Regions from separate parts of the Lysinibacillus sp. YS11 genome, predicted to be linked through region 3. Evidence: riboswitches for the same ligand, from Rfam matches in the RefSeq annotation. Region 3 holds a riboswitch; each other region holds the start of a gene.
What was found. A riboswitch is a leader RNA that binds a small molecule or an ion and turns the genes downstream of it on or off. The one in region 3 is predicted to bind S-adenosylmethionine.

Region 1 (6,023 bases), 790 kb from region 3:
TATCCTTCTCAGCTGTCATAATTAGCATAGGCATATTAGGCATTTCACCTTTAGGCAGCATCACTAAATTTTTCATCATCTGCTGAAGTTCTCGATACCATTTCACAGAAACAACAGACATGAGGGGTACATCATCTTTCATTTCTTCTCTGCCTTCAACACTACGCGTTAATTTCTCTAATGTAATATCATGTGTCAACTTAACATTGGCTGTTAACGCACTTAGACTTGTTAAAGCATTTGTTAATTTACCTGGTAATAGCTTTAGTTGCAACCAAGGTGATGTTAAAATAATGCCTGCACATTCATATTGTCTCTTTTGCAGTGTATGGAGGATTAATGTTGCACCTAGTCCATGCCCTATTACAAAGGTTGGTAAATTATATGAAAAAGCATTTTCAATCAGGTTTCTTGTATACTTATTGTACAATTTGAAGTCTTCATCATGGACTCGAGCAAACCTTGCATTACCTCCATGATTCGGTAAATCTCCCATGACTATGTGGAAGCCTTCTAATCTTAATTTCTCTATCAGCCATGCATACCAACGGTGATTTTCATAAGCACCATGAAGAATAGCAATCACAGCTTTTGCTTGTCCATCAGCTTCCCATTTCCACATTACATAGTCCTCCTAAAAAATGATTACACTTTGATTATATCGAAATAAATAGCACATTTTAATTTTATATTTCCATAAAGTTGCGTATTTGATACGATAATACTACATTATAGAAAGAAAAGAGGCGATTTTCATGATTTATCCATTTAAAGATAAAACGCCAAAGATCGATCCGTCTGTTTTCATTGCTGATTACGCAACTGTTACGGGCGACGTAACAATTGGCGCCGAAACAACTATTTGGTTTAATACGGTTATTCGTGGTGATGTTTCCCCAACGATTATTGGTAAACGTGTCAGTATCCAGGATCTTTGCTGTTTACACCAAAGCCCAAAATATCCGCTCATTATTGAAGATGAGGTAACAGTTGGACACCAAGTCACTTTACATAGTTGTACAATTCGCAAAAATGCCTTAATCGGTATGGGATCCATTATTTTAGACGGAGCTGAGATTGGAGAAGGTGCATTTATTGGAGCTGGAAGCCTAGTACCTCCTGGTAAAGTCATTCCTCCAAATAGTTTAGCATTAGGTCGTCCAGCAAAAGTTGTCCGAGAATTAAATGCTGAAGATAAAGAGGATATGGAACGCATCGTACGAGAATACGCAGAAAAAGGTCAATATTATAAATCACTTCAGAAATAAATAACCTACACAAAAAATCAATACTAACGAAAAAATCCCTCGCGTTTTCGTGTACCGAATATGTTCACGAATCCTAGCGAGGTATTTTTGTAAAAAAAACAAAAGGAGCAATGTTGCCCCTTTGCTTATTAATACATCAGAATAATTTTCTAATGACTTCATTACTTTAGTTCAATAGTTTATAAACGTGCTTTTTCTCGTAGCGCGTCTGCTTTATCAATTTGCTCCCATGGTACATTTAAATCTGTACGACCAAAATGTCCATACGCAGCAGTTTGTTTATAAATTGGACGACGAAGATCAAGCATTTTAATGATACCTGCTGGGCGTAAATCGAATAGCTCGCGTACCCATTCAACGATCTCGCTTTCTTTCACTCTACCTGTGCCAAATGTATCGACAGCAATGGAAACAGGCTGAGCAACGCCAATCGCATAGGCAAGTTGCACTTCAGCACGCTCTGCTAAGCCAGCTGCTACGATGTTTTTCGCTACATAACGTGCTGCATATGCCGCCGAACGGTCTACCTTGGTTGCATCCTTACCTGAGAAGGCACCACCACCGTGACGTGCATAACCACCGTATGTATCAACAATGATTTTACGTCCTGTTAATCCAGCATCACCTTTTGGCCCACCAATTACAAAACGGCCAGTTGGATTGATGAAGTATTTCGTATTAGCATCTAATAATTCACTCGGTACAACTGGTGCAATAACAAATTCTTTTAAATCTGCTTGAATTTGTTCAAGTGTTGCTTCTTCATCATGCTGTGTTGAAATAACAATTGTATCCACGCGAACCGGTACATTATTGTCATCATATTCAATCGTTACTTGCGTTTTACCATCAGGACGTAAATAGGCAAGTTCACTTGATTTACGTACTTCTGTTAAACGGCGTGCTAATTTGTGTGCCAAGCTAATTGGTAATGGCATTAGCTCTGGTGTTTCATTACATGCATAGCCAAACATTAAGCCTTGGTCACCAGCACCAATTGCTTCTATATCAGCATCTGTCATAGAGCCTTCACGTGCCTCTAATGCCTGATCAACACCTTGAGCAATATCAGGTGATTGTTCGCCAATTGCCACAAGCACCGCTAAGTTCTCAGCATCAAAGCCATATTTACCTCGTGTATAGCCAATTTCAGCTACAGTGTCACGAACAATACCTTTAATATCCACATAAGTAGAAGTAGTAATTTCTCCTGCTACTAATACTAATCCTGTTGTTACAGTTGTTTCACACGCTACACGTGCATTTGGATCTTCTGCTAAAATAGCATCTAAAATGGCATCCGAGATTTGGTCACAAATCTTATCTGGATGTCCTTCTGTTACACTCTCTGATGTAAACAGTCGACGGTTTGTCATTTGGTTTTCCTCCTAAATACTCTTACAATAAGTAGTTGTGTATGAATACGGTACTCATTACCCATGTCAAGTCCGCTCCTAAGGATTGAACTCTCAAGCCGTTACTGCTGCTTTTAACACGAGGATTTCGAAAGATCCGTCATTATAATAAGGAAAGAACTACATATACTTACCTTTACATTGATTTTTAACAATAAAAAAATCCTTTTCTCACGTTACTTTACATGAGGAAAGGAATAATGACTGCGTAACCTTTCACTCTTATCGTTCAAGGGATGTTCCCTTGCATCAGGTTGGCACCAACGCATGTCGTGAAATAGTTCATGCAGGTTGCCGGGTTTCACAGGGCCTGACCCTCCACCAGCTCGGGATAAGAGTATCCGTTCAATCTCATGTTACTGAAAAGGTCGAACGTTGTCAAATATTTTCTTATGTATTACTGTATAGAAAGGAAAGAACTTATTACACAAAAACTTTTCATACTTGGATGATGATGTAAATAGAAGCAAATTAATCCCTACAACATACCTAGCTACTTGTGGTAACATATGTGTGGCTCAATTTTCGTGCCTAATTACAGTAGGATTGATGGTATTCTACTCGAAAAACATTATTTTTTGTCAGTTTATTGAAAAGTGGTAAAAACTCTAAAATAATTTCTTAATTAGTATAGATTATTTAAGCAATTGTGTTATACTATTTTTGAAATTAAGAAAAAATCCCTCTAAATCAAGGGAATACTATAAAAAAGGATGGTATTTAATCGATGAATTCAGTAGAAATTGCAAACGAACTGAAGGAATTATTAAACGGCGGTAACATTAATGTTCAACTTTCAGTACCACAATTAGCAGAAAAAGCTACATCTCGTGGTGAAGCAATGTTAACAGTAGATGGCGCAGTTCGTGCAGAAACTGGCAAATACACTGGTCGTTCACCTAAAGATAAATATACGGTAGAAGAAGAAAGCACAAAAGATCAAATTGACTGGGGTAAAGTCAACCAACCGATTTCTTCTGAAGTGTTCGATAACCTATATGTAAAAGTAATAAAATATTTAAAAGAACGTGACGAGTTATTCGTATTCAAAGGCTTTGCAGGTGCTGACAAAGACTCACAATTAAGCATTCAAGTTATCAATGAATACGCATGGCACAATCTTTTTGCTCATCAATTATTTATCCGTCCAACAGCAGATGAATTAGCTTCTCATGTTGCCGACTTCACTGTCATCTCAGCTCCTAACTTTAAAGCAGATCCTGCGGTTGATGGTACTGCTTCTGAAACATTCATCATCGTATCACTTGAAAAGAAAATTATTTTAATTGGTGGTACAGAATATGCTGGTGAAATGAAAAAATCTATCTTTGGTATCATGAACTACTTATTACCACAACAAGGTATTCTTTCAATGCACTGCTCAGCAAACGTTGGTGAAGCTGGCGATGTAGCGTTATTCTTCGGTCTATCTGGTACTGGTAAAACGACGTTATCAGCTGATCCTGATCGTAAGCTAATCGGTGACGATGAACACGGTTGGTCTGATAATGGTGTATTCAACATTGAGGGTGGCTGCTATGCAAAAACAATCAACCTTTCTGCTGAAAAAGAACCAGAAATCTACAATGCAATCCGCTTCGGCTCTGTATTAGAAAACGTAGCTGTTGATCCAGAAACTCGTATTTGTGACTATGATGATGGTTCACTAACAGAAAATACACGTGTAGCTTATCCAATCCAATACATCGAAAATATCGTTGATCCTTCTGTTGCAGGTCATCCAAAAACAATCATCTTCCTAACAGCTGATGCATTTGGCGTATTACCTCCAATCAGTAAATTAACAAAAGAACAAGCGATGTATCACTTCCTAAGCGGGTTCACTTCTAAACTTGCTGGAACTGAACGTGGTGTGACTGAGCCAGAACCAGTATTCTCTACTTGCTTCGGGTCTCCATTCCTTCCACTTCCTGCAACAGTATACGCAGAAATGTTAGGACAAAAAATTGACGAGCACGGTGCACAGGTATACTTAGTAAACACTGGTTGGACTGGTGGCGAATATGGCACAGGTAGCCGTATGAAACTATCTTACACACGTACAATGGTCCGTGCAGCAATCGATGGTAAATTAGCAGATGTTGAAACAACACAAGATGCTGTGTTTGGTTTACACATTCCAAAAGCAGTTGAAGGCGTACCTTCAGAAGTGTTAAATCCTCGTGAAGCTTGGGCAGATAAAGCTGCATACGATGCAAAAGCTGCTGAGCTTGCAGGCTTATTCAACGAAAACTTCAAGAAATTCTCAAACGTTTCTGAAGCCATCACTACACTTGGTGGTCCATTAAAATAACGTCTATATAAAAGACAAAGGGAACAATTTATTCGTTCCCTTTGTCTTTTTGTTTTCTCTATGCTTTATTGTTGTTTCATCCACTTGCAAAGAGCACGGACAGTTTCACGATTTTTTGCTGGTGGATATTGATGTGCATAGTTAAGATCATACCAAGTTTCGAATGATTTATTTGCTTCCTCTAAAAAAAATGCCAATTGTCTGGCATGTTCAATATCCACATTTTCATCACGATAGCCATGAATGATAAGAACGGGAGCTGTTATACGCTCTATCTCAAAAAGTGGTGTTCTTGCATCATACGCTTCTGGTACACGATTAGGTGTTCCTCCAATAACACGCTTCATCATTCTGCGCATATCTGTACGTTCCCAATAAGTGGCCGTTGCATCAGAAACACCTGCCCATGTTACAACAGAAGTAATATCCCTTCTTAAAATAGCTGTCCACAGAGCCATAATACCACCTCGTGAAAAACCAAAAACATGGATATTGTCATTGCAGAATTGTTTGAGTACATCTACGGCATAGACCGCATCGTAACGGTCTGCCCCTGCAAACTCGTCACGCCCCTCTCCCCCACGATTCCCACGATAATATGGGGCAAATACGATAAAGCCCTGCGCCGCAAATTGTGCAATACGAGAGGGTCTTACCATCCCAATGCTTTGCATGCCGCCTCTTAAATATAAAAAGCCATCATATGTACCTTCAGTCTTTGGCTCTGCTAATAATCCTTTTATACGTAAGCCCTGTGAAAGATAGGTTATTTCCGTTAAACGGATAGCTGGATTTGGTGAAGGATAGGGGCGTTTTTCGATAATATCACCATTGTGTGTCACGATGTTTCAGCTCCTCCAGCATTTTCTTCATCCCCTCATCCTTCATGTGAAAACTCAAGTTAGGATGCTGAGCAAATTCTTCATCAGTTAACCAAAGCATGCCTGACGTCTCTAAATCAAATTCTATATCCTCTTGCGCCAAAAATTGTGCAGTGAAAACGGATTTACAAAAAACGTTTTCATC
Region 2 (6,023 bases), 1.9 Mb from region 3:
AAGGCTGGTAGTGAAATTAAACCGCCCCCTCCCACTACTGAGTCAACAAAAGCCGCCAGAAATCCAAAAGAAATTAATAGTATGAGAATATGTACATCGATTTCAAACAACATATGACACCTCTTTATAATTAGTTACTACTGAAATAGTAACTAATTTTATTTACGCTGTAAACCCCATTTTTTCATTGGCAAATCTTCACATTGGTAGCCTATAATAAAGATAATGGAGGGATTACATGGAGGAATTAATCACCCAGCTGAAAGAAATGGGTTTTACAGAATATGAAGCGAAGGCCTATACGGCACTTGTTCAGCAAAGTCATGTCAGTGCTTATCAGGTTAGTAAAAATTCTGGCATACCACGTGCAAGAGTGTATGATATTTTAAATATCCTTGTAGAAAAGGGCATCGTGTTAAAAGAAGAGACCGCAGAACAAACGACCTATTCGGCAATGCCTGTGTCTGTGTTCTTACAGCAAATGCAACAGCGCTGGGAGTCGAATTTTACGTCTATAAGCGGGAAATTAGAGAAATTAGAGGAAAAAGTACAGGAAGCTGAGCCTAAAGTGGTCATGCTGAAGGGCAAGGAATCCATTATCAACTATTGTCAGTCACTTCTAAAGAAGGCGAAGAAAAAAGTGATGCTGTCGATGTGGGAAGATATGTATGATGCCTTACGTGAAGATTTGCAAGAGGTGGCGCTGCATGTTCCTGTTCATGGCATTACGTTGTATGTAGGAGAGCATCTCGCCTCAATTGACCAGCATAGAGCCACACATTATACAAAAAAAGCGTCTACACCGCATTGGTTTATCTTATCGATAGATGGTCAGGAAATGATTTATGGTCATTCTCCATCTACCCAAGAGACGGCCTTTATCACCAATGATCCGGTTCATATTTATTTGTTAGAGGATTATATATGGCATGATGTGCTCATCAATCGGTTAGTAAAACGTGATGATCAGGAGTTAGAAGACTGGATTGCTAAGGAGCGTAAAGCTTTTTTCTTAGAATAGTCGTATAAGGAAGGGGAGGAACTTGAAAAAATTCGTGTTGCTAGGTTTAATGAGCCTACTAATGCTAGGAGCCTGTAATGCTACACCACCTACCGATCCACCAACGATTCATGAGCTAACGGTTGTCCCAGATAATGTCCAGAAAAATATCGTTTCTAATGAAAGAATACAACTATTGCATGAAAAGGATGCTCCATATTACCTTGTTTATTATTCAAAAGGGAATGTATTGGCAAGTATTACAGCTGAGGGAAATAGGCTTATTATCCAGTTAGAAGAAGGCAGCGAGCAAAGGAAAGAGGCTCAACCCTATGTTTTTAAAATCACCGTCAAGAATCCTGAGCTGGATACCATTGATTTGCGAATAAACGGTCAGAGTACGCCAATTGATCGTATGACCATTATGTGATAAAAGAAACCGAAATCCCTTTAGAAATGAGATTTCGGTTTCTTTACGTGATGTCTAATAAAAGACTTTGTCTACGTTATATTTAGAGCGGAAAGTATTAATCGCATATGTTTCGTAAATTTCACGTTCCATTGGATCTTCTACTTCATAGACTTCAATTTTGAACACTTCATCACGATGGTTTTTCATCGGAGATACATTATCCTCGAAATGTTTTTTAATACGTTGACGAATTTTACGTGCTTTCCCAACAAACAATAGCTCATTCTTGTCATTATAGAATAAGAAAATGCCGCCTTTATCACGTGTGATTTTATGGAAGTCAATAAAACCAAAGTAAGGTGTGATCGGCACATCACCTGGTTTTAAATCTTGTTCACGTTGACGGATTACTAGATCTGGTTTTGGAAATTCAATTTTAATCAAACTATTCACGTTCCTCTCTCTTACTAAAAGTATATGGTAACATAATTACGGCATGTTTACCATAAATTTTAAATGTAGAAACCCCACAGATAGCAAGCTTAGTGTACATCAAATGACCAAGAAACATGCGCGTGAATCACAAAATATTCTATGAATTATTGATATTCTAACAAGTTCATGTTACAATTCAAGATAATTAAATAATCTTATCAAGAGAAGCTGAGGGATTTGGCCCGATGACGCTTCAGCAACCTCTAACAATCGTTAGAAAGGTGCTAATTCCAGCAAAGGATTTTTTCCTTTGAGAGATAAGAGTGGACGTGAAAAAAATCCTTCTCATTCTATCTCGTATGGAATGAGGAGGATTTTTTAATTTCGTTGCATCCTACGCAAGCAAGATTTGCTAAAAGAGAGTGATTATAGAGAGGGGAAAGCAAGATGCCAATTAATATTCCGAAAAATTTACCAGCTGGAGAACATTTACGTGAGGAAAAAATCTTCGTCATGGAAGAAGATCGTGCGAAAACACAGCAAATCCGTCCATTAAATATATTAATATTAAATTTAATGCCTGAAAAAGAAAAAACAGAGCTCCAATTATTACGTTTATTGGGGAATACACCATTACAAGTCAATATTACCTTTTTGAATACAGCCACACACGAGTCTAAAAATGTGAGTAAATCCCATTTGCAGCTTTTCTACACAACGTTCAATCAGATTCGACACCGACGCTATGATGGTATGATTATAACTGGTGCGCCAGTAGAAAAAATGGCTTTTGAAGAGGTCAACTATTGGCAGGAAATTTCAGAAATTATGGATTGGTCTAAAAAGAATGTGACATCCGTGCTACATATATGTTGGGGGGCACAGGCTGCATTGTATCATCATTATGGCATTGGGAAGGTTGAGCTTTCTGCTAAATGCTCAGGCGTCTATTCCCATGTGATTACAGATTTAACTGTAGATTTGGTACGTGGCTTTAGTGATTTATTTACTGCACCTCATTCACGCTATACATCTGTTTCGATTGACGAGGTTCGCAATCATCCAGATCTACGATTATTATCCTATTCAGAGGATGCTGGGGTATTTATTGTACAATCAAAAGATAATAAAAATATTATGATTACGGGGCATCTAGAGTATGATGCGACAACGCTAGCCGATGAATATAGTCGCGATGTGGCGAAGGGCATAGATATCGCCGTTCCTGTAAACTACTTCCCGAATGACGATCCGACACAAGTGCCGATGAATACATGGCGTGCCCATACGCATCTATTATTCTCTAACTGGTTGAACTACTATGTTTACCAAGAAACACCATATGAATGGGATTTTGTAGATGAAATCGAATATCATATTTAATTAATAAAAAGTCTAATTTCTTTTCTAGCTTAGAAGAAATTAGACTTTTTGATTGTCATCTTCTGTTTCCTGCTGAGGTGTTTCGTTTTTTTGAGCCTTGGATTTACGATTGCGAATAACTACCACAATCAACAAAAGTATGGGTAATAAAATGGTGAAAATAAAGGAAAAGATTGGCCAAATTTCATTATTATAATTAGTAGAATGCACAATATCTGGATGAACAATTTGAGAAAGTCCAATGACAATTATACCCATCGGTATAATAAGCGGACGATGATCCTTAATCTTCAAAATTTGTGCAAGGCCAACAACGGTCGTATAGAAATACATAAATGTACGAATATATATAGACGTAATCCACATAAATGCCATAATGATTTCTATGCGCTGTAAAAAATTCCCTATAGATATTCTTTGCGCTAAGGCATAGCTAGGAAATGTCCTTGATGCAGTGTTTTCAGGACCTAATACAAGAATCGATAGGACAATCAACGTAACTAAGACGATTCCGCCAAGGATTGCCCCAATATATAGCCCTTTCTGTGCAGACGGCTGTACATTGACGCCAGTAGGATAGAGCATCAATAATACAATTAATGGAAAGGAAAAGATACTCATAAAGCGTGCAATACTATAAAACATAGATGCTTTGGTCGCTTCTAGTAGAGGCTGAATATTCTCAAATGTAATTTGAGGGGTAATACTAATGACGAAAAAAATAAAAATAAAGATAAACAATGGGAAGAGGATTTCTGCCGAACGGGCAAAGGTCTCAATCCCTAAATAAGCGGCATACATAATAAGGATACTGAACAGTAGGGCAAATGCTAATGTCGGTGTCTCTGGCATAACTTCCGTTTTCATGAAAATACCGATAAAATAAAGTAATTCTCCAGCCGAAAGAAAGGTCATAATCAGGAAACAAATCGCTGTGATTTTCCCGAAAAAACGCCCAAGAATTTTTTCATTGGCCTCGATAAAGTTTAGGGACGGTGTTTGATTGGCCAGTGTTAAAAATAATTTTAGAACCAGTAAACTGAGCAGAACACCAATGCTTGCCGCTATCCAAGCATCTTGCTTAGAGGCACCAGTAATACTCGAAGGGATAATTAAAATCGCTGTACCGATAGAATAGAGAAAGGTAACGATTGTAAACTGTCTTGAACTAATTATCTCTTTTTCCATCAAGCTACCCTCCGTTTCTCAGTCCATCTTTCTATTTTGTGAATGACACAATGTAATCCCTAATCGGTGTGAAGATAAAGGTAATCAAATCTAATGGGCTAGGAATATGGATTTTAAGGGCAATCCCCATATTTAAAGCCGTTCCAATAAATAGCAAAAAGGAGAATACAATAATGGCTTTTCTATCCTGTTGCTTTTTTAGCTTTGGAATAAAAACAAGAGCAACAATGATTGCAATAATCAAGATAGCTACTGCTAGTACCATCTCATTACTCCTCCTTTGGCTTGTTTAATAATGAATTTTGCATCGTACCTGAACCTTGGGTTGTTACCTTTACATGAACAGCCACTGCTAAATCTGGAAAAATGGAAGTCCAGTCATCCTTAATTTTTTTCCACTGCTTTGGATCTGCCCGATGTAGGGCATCCCCAAATCCAAAAACATCGACTTCATATTGCTGTTGAATTTTCTCTACTGTTTTTTCAATGCGGTCATCAATCCCCTGGGCTGTTTTTTTATTAACGTAATCAATCGATTTATTTTTGGTAAGATCGATATCACATTCGACCTCTCCAACATTCTGCTCTACATTAATATGGACATCGATTTTCGGTTTCCCGTTTTTAAATGACCCTTTCACCTTTGTAGTGGATTGGGTGATTTCAGTAGACAAGGTCCCTTTATTAGGACAGGCGATGATTTCTATCGTACTTTGAATTTTGTCATTAAGAAAACTAATACTTTTGCTTTCGCTTTCAGTCAGTAGCCCTATATATTTATCCCCTTTAAATACTGCTAAACCTGTATAACGTAATAGCACAGGTGTTTTAACACGTTGCACATTTGTTTGATCTACACCTAATTTCTTATCGCCATGAACTTCAATAGCAGAAATTAACGCCCCTTTATGCTTATTGGTTAACGTATTGACTAATTCATCAATATTAACAGCTATCGTGGAGCCCCAAGCCTTTTCAGAGACATCAAGGGAATTCAAGATTTTATTTGCAGGAACTTTTTCGATGGGTGTTAGTACATTTAATACTTCCTTCGCTGTTGCTTCGTGAGACATAATGACGTCGAAATCCTTACGAAATTCATGGTCCCTTACAATTAAATCAAGTGCATCACTAATGCCTTCTTTCGCGAGATCTTCCCCTAATACAACCACTTGAAGGTGGGCAAAATAAGGTTTTCGAGCTGCAATAGTCGTCATTTTCCGAATGGCTTCAAAGATGGTCTCGCCTCTCGAATGATAGCTAACGACAGGAGAGCGTTGAGTGGAAGCTTGGCGCACTGAGACTTCACTAGGATCAACAATTTGAACTGTAATTTCATATTCCTCATCTATTTTGTCAATGCCAAATGCTACGACTATGGCCAATTCATTTAATTCACGCTTACTCCAGCAGCCACTTAACAGTATTGTGAGGATACATAGTAAGCAAATCCAGTTTATTTTTGCCATATTTCATTCCTCATTTATCCAGTTGTTATTTCCTGCTTTTTACATTGATATATTTATGTCCTCTAACAATATTTTTTTGATTGACCAAACGAGGTCGTGTAAGTAACTTTCTACGCGGGAACAGCAGAAACGCATC
Region 3 (6,023 bases):
GGGATACTAAATAGGCGAGCTTAAAACTGATAATGGCATCATCAATTGTACGTTCCTGACAGATATCCATAGGTTTCTGGAGCTCTTTAATGTATAGTTCATCAATGAGTAGCATGAAAGGTCCATATGTCCGTGTCATAGATTTATGGTAGGCATAGCCACAATGTGGACATACGGCAACTTCATATAGCAAAGGGTTTAGGCCATCGTAAACAGGCATGAAATCCGTCTGTTCTTCGATAATTTTATATCGATTAGGGCGAACTTTATAAGTTGTAAACTGCTTTTTGCAAAATTTACAATCCACACTACTTTCATAGTAGTAAATGTTAAATGCCATAAGAATCAACTCCTTTGCGTGCACTAAAATTTTATTTCTTTTGTTCTATTTATACGTAAGATTTTATCGTTCAATGTATTTAAGATATTATCTTTTATTTTAACAATTTTGTGTTCTTTGGTATACTCCTTTAGAATTATTAAATAAAAATATTCAAGGAAATTTTAGTTAAATATTATTATAAATACGCTTGTAATAGTTTTTATCGGTGGTGCAAAAGGAAGTTATATAGTTTGCTTAAAGTTTGTCAAAATACTTTCACATATTTCATGGGAGAAAAATTATAAATTGGTTCTAAATGACTATGAAGGAGGTGCTCAAAATGAAGTATAATATCGTGTTTTTTGATGTAGACGGCACATTGATTAATTACGAGGATGGCTGTGTGGAAGAAAGTACAAAACAAGCTATTCAGCTATTGCAAGAAAAAGGAATCCATCTTGTAGCGGCTACTGGAAGACCCTTATCTATGTGCTATGAGTTAAAAGCGCTGGGGATTGAAACCTTTATTACTGCAAATGGGGCCTATGTGAAACATAAGGATCTTGTCATACATAAAACTCCGATTGCCAAAGAAATTGTCCACAATGTACAGGCGTTTGCACAGGAACAGCAGCATAGCCTAACATTTTTTACAGAGCAGCTATCCATGAATAGCATACAAAGTCCAGTAGCTTTAAGAGCGATGCAAGAAACTTTATCTTTACGGGATTTTCCACATATAAATGAAAAAATTGTAGATGAAGAGGTTTTTCTCATGTGTCTATATGCGGATGAGCTGGCTGAAAAAAGATATACTAGCCAAGTTTCGAATATATTTTTACAGCGTTGGCATCCTTATATTGTGAATGTATTACAGCAGGATGTTTCGAAGTCTATAGCTATTAAAGCGGTGCTTGATCATTTCAATATTGACCCTAAGAATGCGATTGCCTTTGGGGATGGGGATAATGATATTGACATGTTGGAATATGTAGGAGTAGGAATTGCCATGGGAAATGGTAGTAAAGCTCTAAAAAGTGTTGCGAATTTTGTTACAAAGACATCTACGGATGGCGGTATCAATTTTGCTTTACGTCAGCTTCAAGTCATTTAGAGCGCTGAGGCTACACTATATATAGCAGGTAGATTTTAATAAATTTTAGGTGGGATGATTTATGGCACATCACGTGCAGTCTCTAATTGAACATTACGGATACTTTGGAATTATCGTGATTCTAATTGGAGGTATTGTAGGGGTGCCACTTCCTGATGAGGTGTTTCTAACTTATGTAGGCTATAGTGTTTACCGAGAAAGTCTTGAACATATTCCTGCTTTAGTCAGTGCAATGATTGGTGCGGTTGGAGGCATTACCTTAAGTTACTATATTGGTTATCGTTTTGGCTTACCGTTATTGCAGAAATATGGGCCTAAAATTCATATTACAAAGCAAAAAATTGACTTTACGAAAAAGATGTTTACAAAAATAGGACCTACCCTATTATTAATTGGCTATTTTATCCCCGGGGTACGTCATTTGACAGCGTATATTGCGGCTATTAATAATTATCCTTATAGAAAGTTTGCGCTTTTTGCCTATACAGGGGCATTTATCTGGACGTTCACATTTATATCATTAGGAAAGATGCTTGGAGAGAAATGGCGATTTGTTGGATACTATCTGACTCATTATAGTATCTATCTTATCCTTTTATTTATTGTAGGGATGCTCATTGTTTACTTTCTATTCAAAAAAAGAAATGGACAAACATAAAAGTCGGTATACGCTATACCGACTTTTAAGTTATGGCAAAATAGCAAATGAGCGCACAGGGAAGCCAGATGCTTTTTCTGGCTTAGGTACGATATTGAAGATGATAGCGCCTTTCGCAGGTAGCTTGTCCAAATTCGTCATTAGCTCAATTTGATAGGTGTCTTGGTCAAGTACAAAATATTCGCCATCTAGCTTGCCATTTTTACGAAAATCAGCAGCAGAGTCCGTATCGAAAGTTTCATGACCAATTGCGCTTACCTTGCGTTCTTTTAGTAAAAACTGTAAAGCTTCTAAACCCCAGCCAGGGATATGGTTATGTCCATCTGCATCCTTATTACTGAAAGCCACTTTATCTGGCCAGCGCTTACTCCAATCTGTGCGTAATGCTACAAATGTTCCTGCTTCAATTTCTCCATGCTTGTCCTCAAAATCAAGAATATCTTCAACACTTAATGAAAAATCATGGTTGCTCGCAGCCTCTTGTGATTTATCAATAACAACAAGGGGAAGAACAAGCTCTTTTAGTTCTAATTCTTCTAAGTAGCGAGTATCTCGCACAAAATGAATGGGTGGGTCGATATGTGTGCCATATTGACCAGGGAACGTGAATTGTTGAGCGAAGAAACCGTCCTTATGAGAAAATAACGTTTCAAATTTAGCGTCCTCAAACATAAAAAAATGTGGTGAATTAGGGCCGAATGTATGTGTTAAGTCAACCCACTGTTTCGATTTTAATAATTGCAATGCTTGTAAAAGTTCATTAGACATCGATTTCCCTGCTTTCTGTAAAAATAGTTGTAAATAAAAAGGAGTCCCCTAATAGAAGAGGACTCCTGCTGCAACAACGGTAGTTCTTCTTCTCATCTTCAAGGCTGATCATTTTGCCAATTGGAATTAGCACCATACTGTTAGCTGGTTGCTGAGACTTCATCGGGCCAATCCCTCCGTCTCTCTTGATAAGAAAAGTAATATAAGAATTTTCAGAAATAACAATACAAACACTTTAGCATAGTTTTTTATAGTTTACAAGTTCACTAGGAATTTTCACCAATTCAAATTTAAGGTGACTCCACAACAATCATTATCAATAAGACGTATTCTAAAACTGTCTGGTGTATAGTTTGTTTCAAATTTCATCGTAATGCCTGTTGATGTGATTAATTTTTCAACCTCTGTTTTATTTGAAAGTTGAGCAGCATTCATTAAATCATGTGCGAATTGTTGGGAGCTATCTATTTTATCCGTAAGTAATTGGGCTTGCTGCATCATTGCCTTTATCCGTGATGCTGAAGCTTTTAATTTGTGTGTATCGACAGGTGGAAAAGGATTATTGGTCGGCATTGCTAGATGTTGCGAAAAGGGTCTAATGGCAAAATGATTAGCGATAGGCGATGTTGGATAATGATAGGGATGCACAAAATACGGATAAGGATTGTAATACAAGGTCATTCCTCCTATCCTATAACTGATATCCTATCTTATGTAGCAAAACGGCTTTCGGTGTTATTAGCAGTGCAATGTTTGTCCTAATCATTGAAAAAGGAAGCTAAAGTAAGCTTCCTTTTAGCCAAGTACATTTAAGACATCATCAATTTTTTTACTATGTGATAAAATGCCATAATTCATCCATGTTAAAAAGTCTACTTCATAGACACAGTTGCTTTTAACGGCAGCTAGGTTTTTCCAAGTAGGAGTTTTTAAAATAGCACGTTCCTCATTTTCATAAATGGAATGTTGTTTATCAAAGGTAATAAATAAATGATCAGCATCTAATTGCAACAATTGAGCAAATGTCAGTTGTGCTTTACGTTGATTGTGCGGAATACTCCATACTAGTGAATGTGGCATTAAACCTAAGTCACGATATAAAATGGGGCCCGTATAGCCACATTCAGGACCCGCATATAGAGTAATGCCAATGGCTGAAATACGGAGAAATGCTACACTTTGCCCATAAACAGATTTGCTAAGAATTCCTTTTGCTTGTTGTACTTTATCTTCATATTGTAGGATTACGTCTTGCATCAAGGAGGTTTTTCCTGTTAGATCTGCAATTTTAAATAAAGTAGATTGCCAATTCTCTCCAGGGTGTGAAAGATGGCAGACGGGGGCTACTTCATCTAAGTGCTGAAAGGATTCCCAACGCTCTACACCAGAATCTAACATAATTAAAGTTGGCTTATAGTAAAAGAGTCGATCCATTTCTCTATTTTGTACATCGATATCTGGCACTTTCTGTAGACCTAAATAGTCTTGTTTCCCCCATTTTGAATGACTGAATTGAGCAATTGGCGTAATCCCAAGCGCAACAAAGAAATCTTCTAAGAATGGTGCAAATACACGTATATGGCTGCTTTGATTTCTTCGATATTGTCCTGGAGAGATGCCGACATGTTCCTTAAAGCGACGATTGAAATAATACTCATTATTAAATCCGACAGACTGGCTAATTTCAAATACTCGATCATTTGTTGTCATTAATAAATGCTTAGCTTTTTCAATACGAAGTTTAGTTAAATAGTGAAGAGGAATTTGTCCCGTAATATCTTTAAAAATGCGCGTGTAATTCCATCTTGGTACGTCAGCTAGCTGTGCTAGCTGCTCAACCGTCCACTCTTTTTCAAAATGTTTTTGTAAATGGTTAACGGACTGCTCAACAGATTGGCGATCATTTTTTTTCATCTGCTTGGGTATGGTTAGATGTAAGAGTAATAACATCAGCTCTTGAAAGTGCACATGCTGTTCAAAAATCGTGTGTTCATCCTCCGCTAACCGGTTTTGATAGATGACTTCTAGCAGTCTATGACATTGTGAAAAGGGGAGAAGATGTCGTTCGCTGATACTTGTAAAATGACTATATGAATTTTGACTATTGCTGAGATTGACAATGTTGAATTGTAACTGATAAAAACAAAGGTGTTCACTTTGAATGTGGATACTAACCGTGTTATTTGGCGGAATCAATATGCACTTTTCTTCACTAAAATGAATGGTGTCATGATCTATGGCTAGCTTTCCGCTACCATTCATTACGATAAAAAGTGTATAGAAATCACTACTAATCAATAACTTTTTTGACGGTTGAATTGAATAAGAGATATTTTGTAACGTATAAACATGTGTTAAGTTACCCATTAATAATTCACCCCTTTTTTTGAATTGGCAGAACAACACAAAGAAAGCCCTCATTAAGAGCTTTCTTTGGAAAATTATTTGACGAACCATTTCTCTAAATCATCATACTTTAGCAAGTTGGCTGTGATTGCGCCAGATTGCCAATATGTGCGATCAGCAATATAAACATGCCCATTTTTTACAGCAGGGAGTGTTTTCCATAGTGTACTATCTAACCATTTAATGGCTTCTTGGTTTTCTTTAGACTCCCATGTTCCGTTTGAAGGGAAAAGGATGATATGATCCGCATCTAATTCCGTGATAGCCTCTTCTGATAAAACCTCGTGAAACTCTGTCATATCACGGGCTAATGGATGTGGTGTTAAGCCTGTCTCTGTGTAAATATAGCCAGAGTAGCGATTTTTAATACCAAATAACGCTAATGTATTATCTGCTACATTTAGTCGTACAACAGCAACTGTTTCGTCTTCGATTGATTCATCTAGTTTTGCTTTTAAATCGGAAACACGTTGCTCATATTGATCAACCATTTCTTTTGCTTTATCGGAAATATTTAAAACATCAGCTATTGTTTTCGCAATTTCACGTGGATCTTGTAGAATATCTTCTTTCAAGCGGTAAGTAGGCGCTACCTTTGAGTATTCATCATACTTTGCCTTGTCCGCGGCACCATCTACAATGATTAAATCAGGCTTGGCTTGTAATAATGTTTCCATGCTACCAGTAATGTCGAACTCAGGAACATCTAATCCTAAATAGTCCTGTTTTCCCCAAGATGGGTGATACCATTGCAC

Region 1: another riboswitch for S-adenosylmethionine. It lies ahead of metK (methionine adenosyltransferase); the one in region 3 lies ahead of LBYS11_RS21550 (cyclase family protein).
Region 2: another riboswitch for S-adenosylmethionine. It lies ahead of metA (homoserine O-acetyltransferase MetA); the one in region 3 lies ahead of LBYS11_RS21550 (cyclase family protein).

Annotation. Positions count from the first base shown of each region.
Region 1 is NZ_CP026007.1:3,506,604-3,512,626, forward strand. Features, by position in the region: gene LBYS11_RS17465 (alpha/beta hydrolase) at 1-622, opposite strand, end outside; gene LBYS11_RS17470 (gamma carbonic anhydrase) at 756-1,268, shown strand; gene metK (methionine adenosyltransferase) at 1,448-2,644, opposite strand; SAM riboswitch class I at 2,903-3,021, opposite strand; gene pckA (phosphoenolpyruvate carboxykinase (ATP)) at 3,411-4,997, shown strand; gene LBYS11_RS17485 (alpha/beta hydrolase family protein) at 5,063-5,839, opposite strand; gene LBYS11_RS17490 (NUDIX domain-containing protein) at 5,823-6,023, opposite strand, start outside.
Region 2 is NZ_CP026007.1:2,399,627-2,405,649, reverse strand. Features, by position in the region: gene LBYS11_RS11870 (TSUP family transporter) at 1-113, opposite strand, end outside; gene LBYS11_RS11865 (TrmB family transcriptional regulator) at 239-1,021, shown strand; gene LBYS11_RS11860 (hypothetical protein) at 1,044-1,430, shown strand; gene LBYS11_RS11855 (nucleotide excision repair endonuclease) at 1,485-1,856, opposite strand; SAM riboswitch class I at 2,060-2,171, shown strand; gene metA (homoserine O-acetyltransferase MetA) at 2,295-3,230, shown strand; gene LBYS11_RS11845 (GerAB/ArcD/ProY family transporter) at 3,270-4,418, opposite strand; gene LBYS11_RS11840 (hypothetical protein) at 4,450-4,683, opposite strand; gene LBYS11_RS11835 (Ger(x)C family spore germination protein) at 4,688-5,887, opposite strand; gene LBYS11_RS11830 (spore germination protein) at 5,913-6,023, opposite strand, start outside.
Region 3 is NZ_CP026007.1:4,295,303-4,301,325, reverse strand. Features, by position in the region: gene LBYS11_RS21565 (DUF2225 domain-containing protein) at 1-340, opposite strand, end outside; gene LBYS11_RS21560 (Cof-type HAD-IIB family hydrolase) at 663-1,436, shown strand; gene LBYS11_RS21555 (DedA family protein) at 1,498-2,094, shown strand; gene LBYS11_RS21550 (cyclase family protein) at 2,125-2,862, opposite strand; SAM riboswitch class I at 2,952-3,057, opposite strand; gene LBYS11_RS21545 (YuzC family spore coat inner layer protein) at 3,139-3,543, opposite strand; gene LBYS11_RS21540 (helix-turn-helix domain-containing protein) at 3,658-5,229, opposite strand; gene LBYS11_RS21535 (ABC transporter substrate-binding protein) at 5,304-6,023, opposite strand, start outside.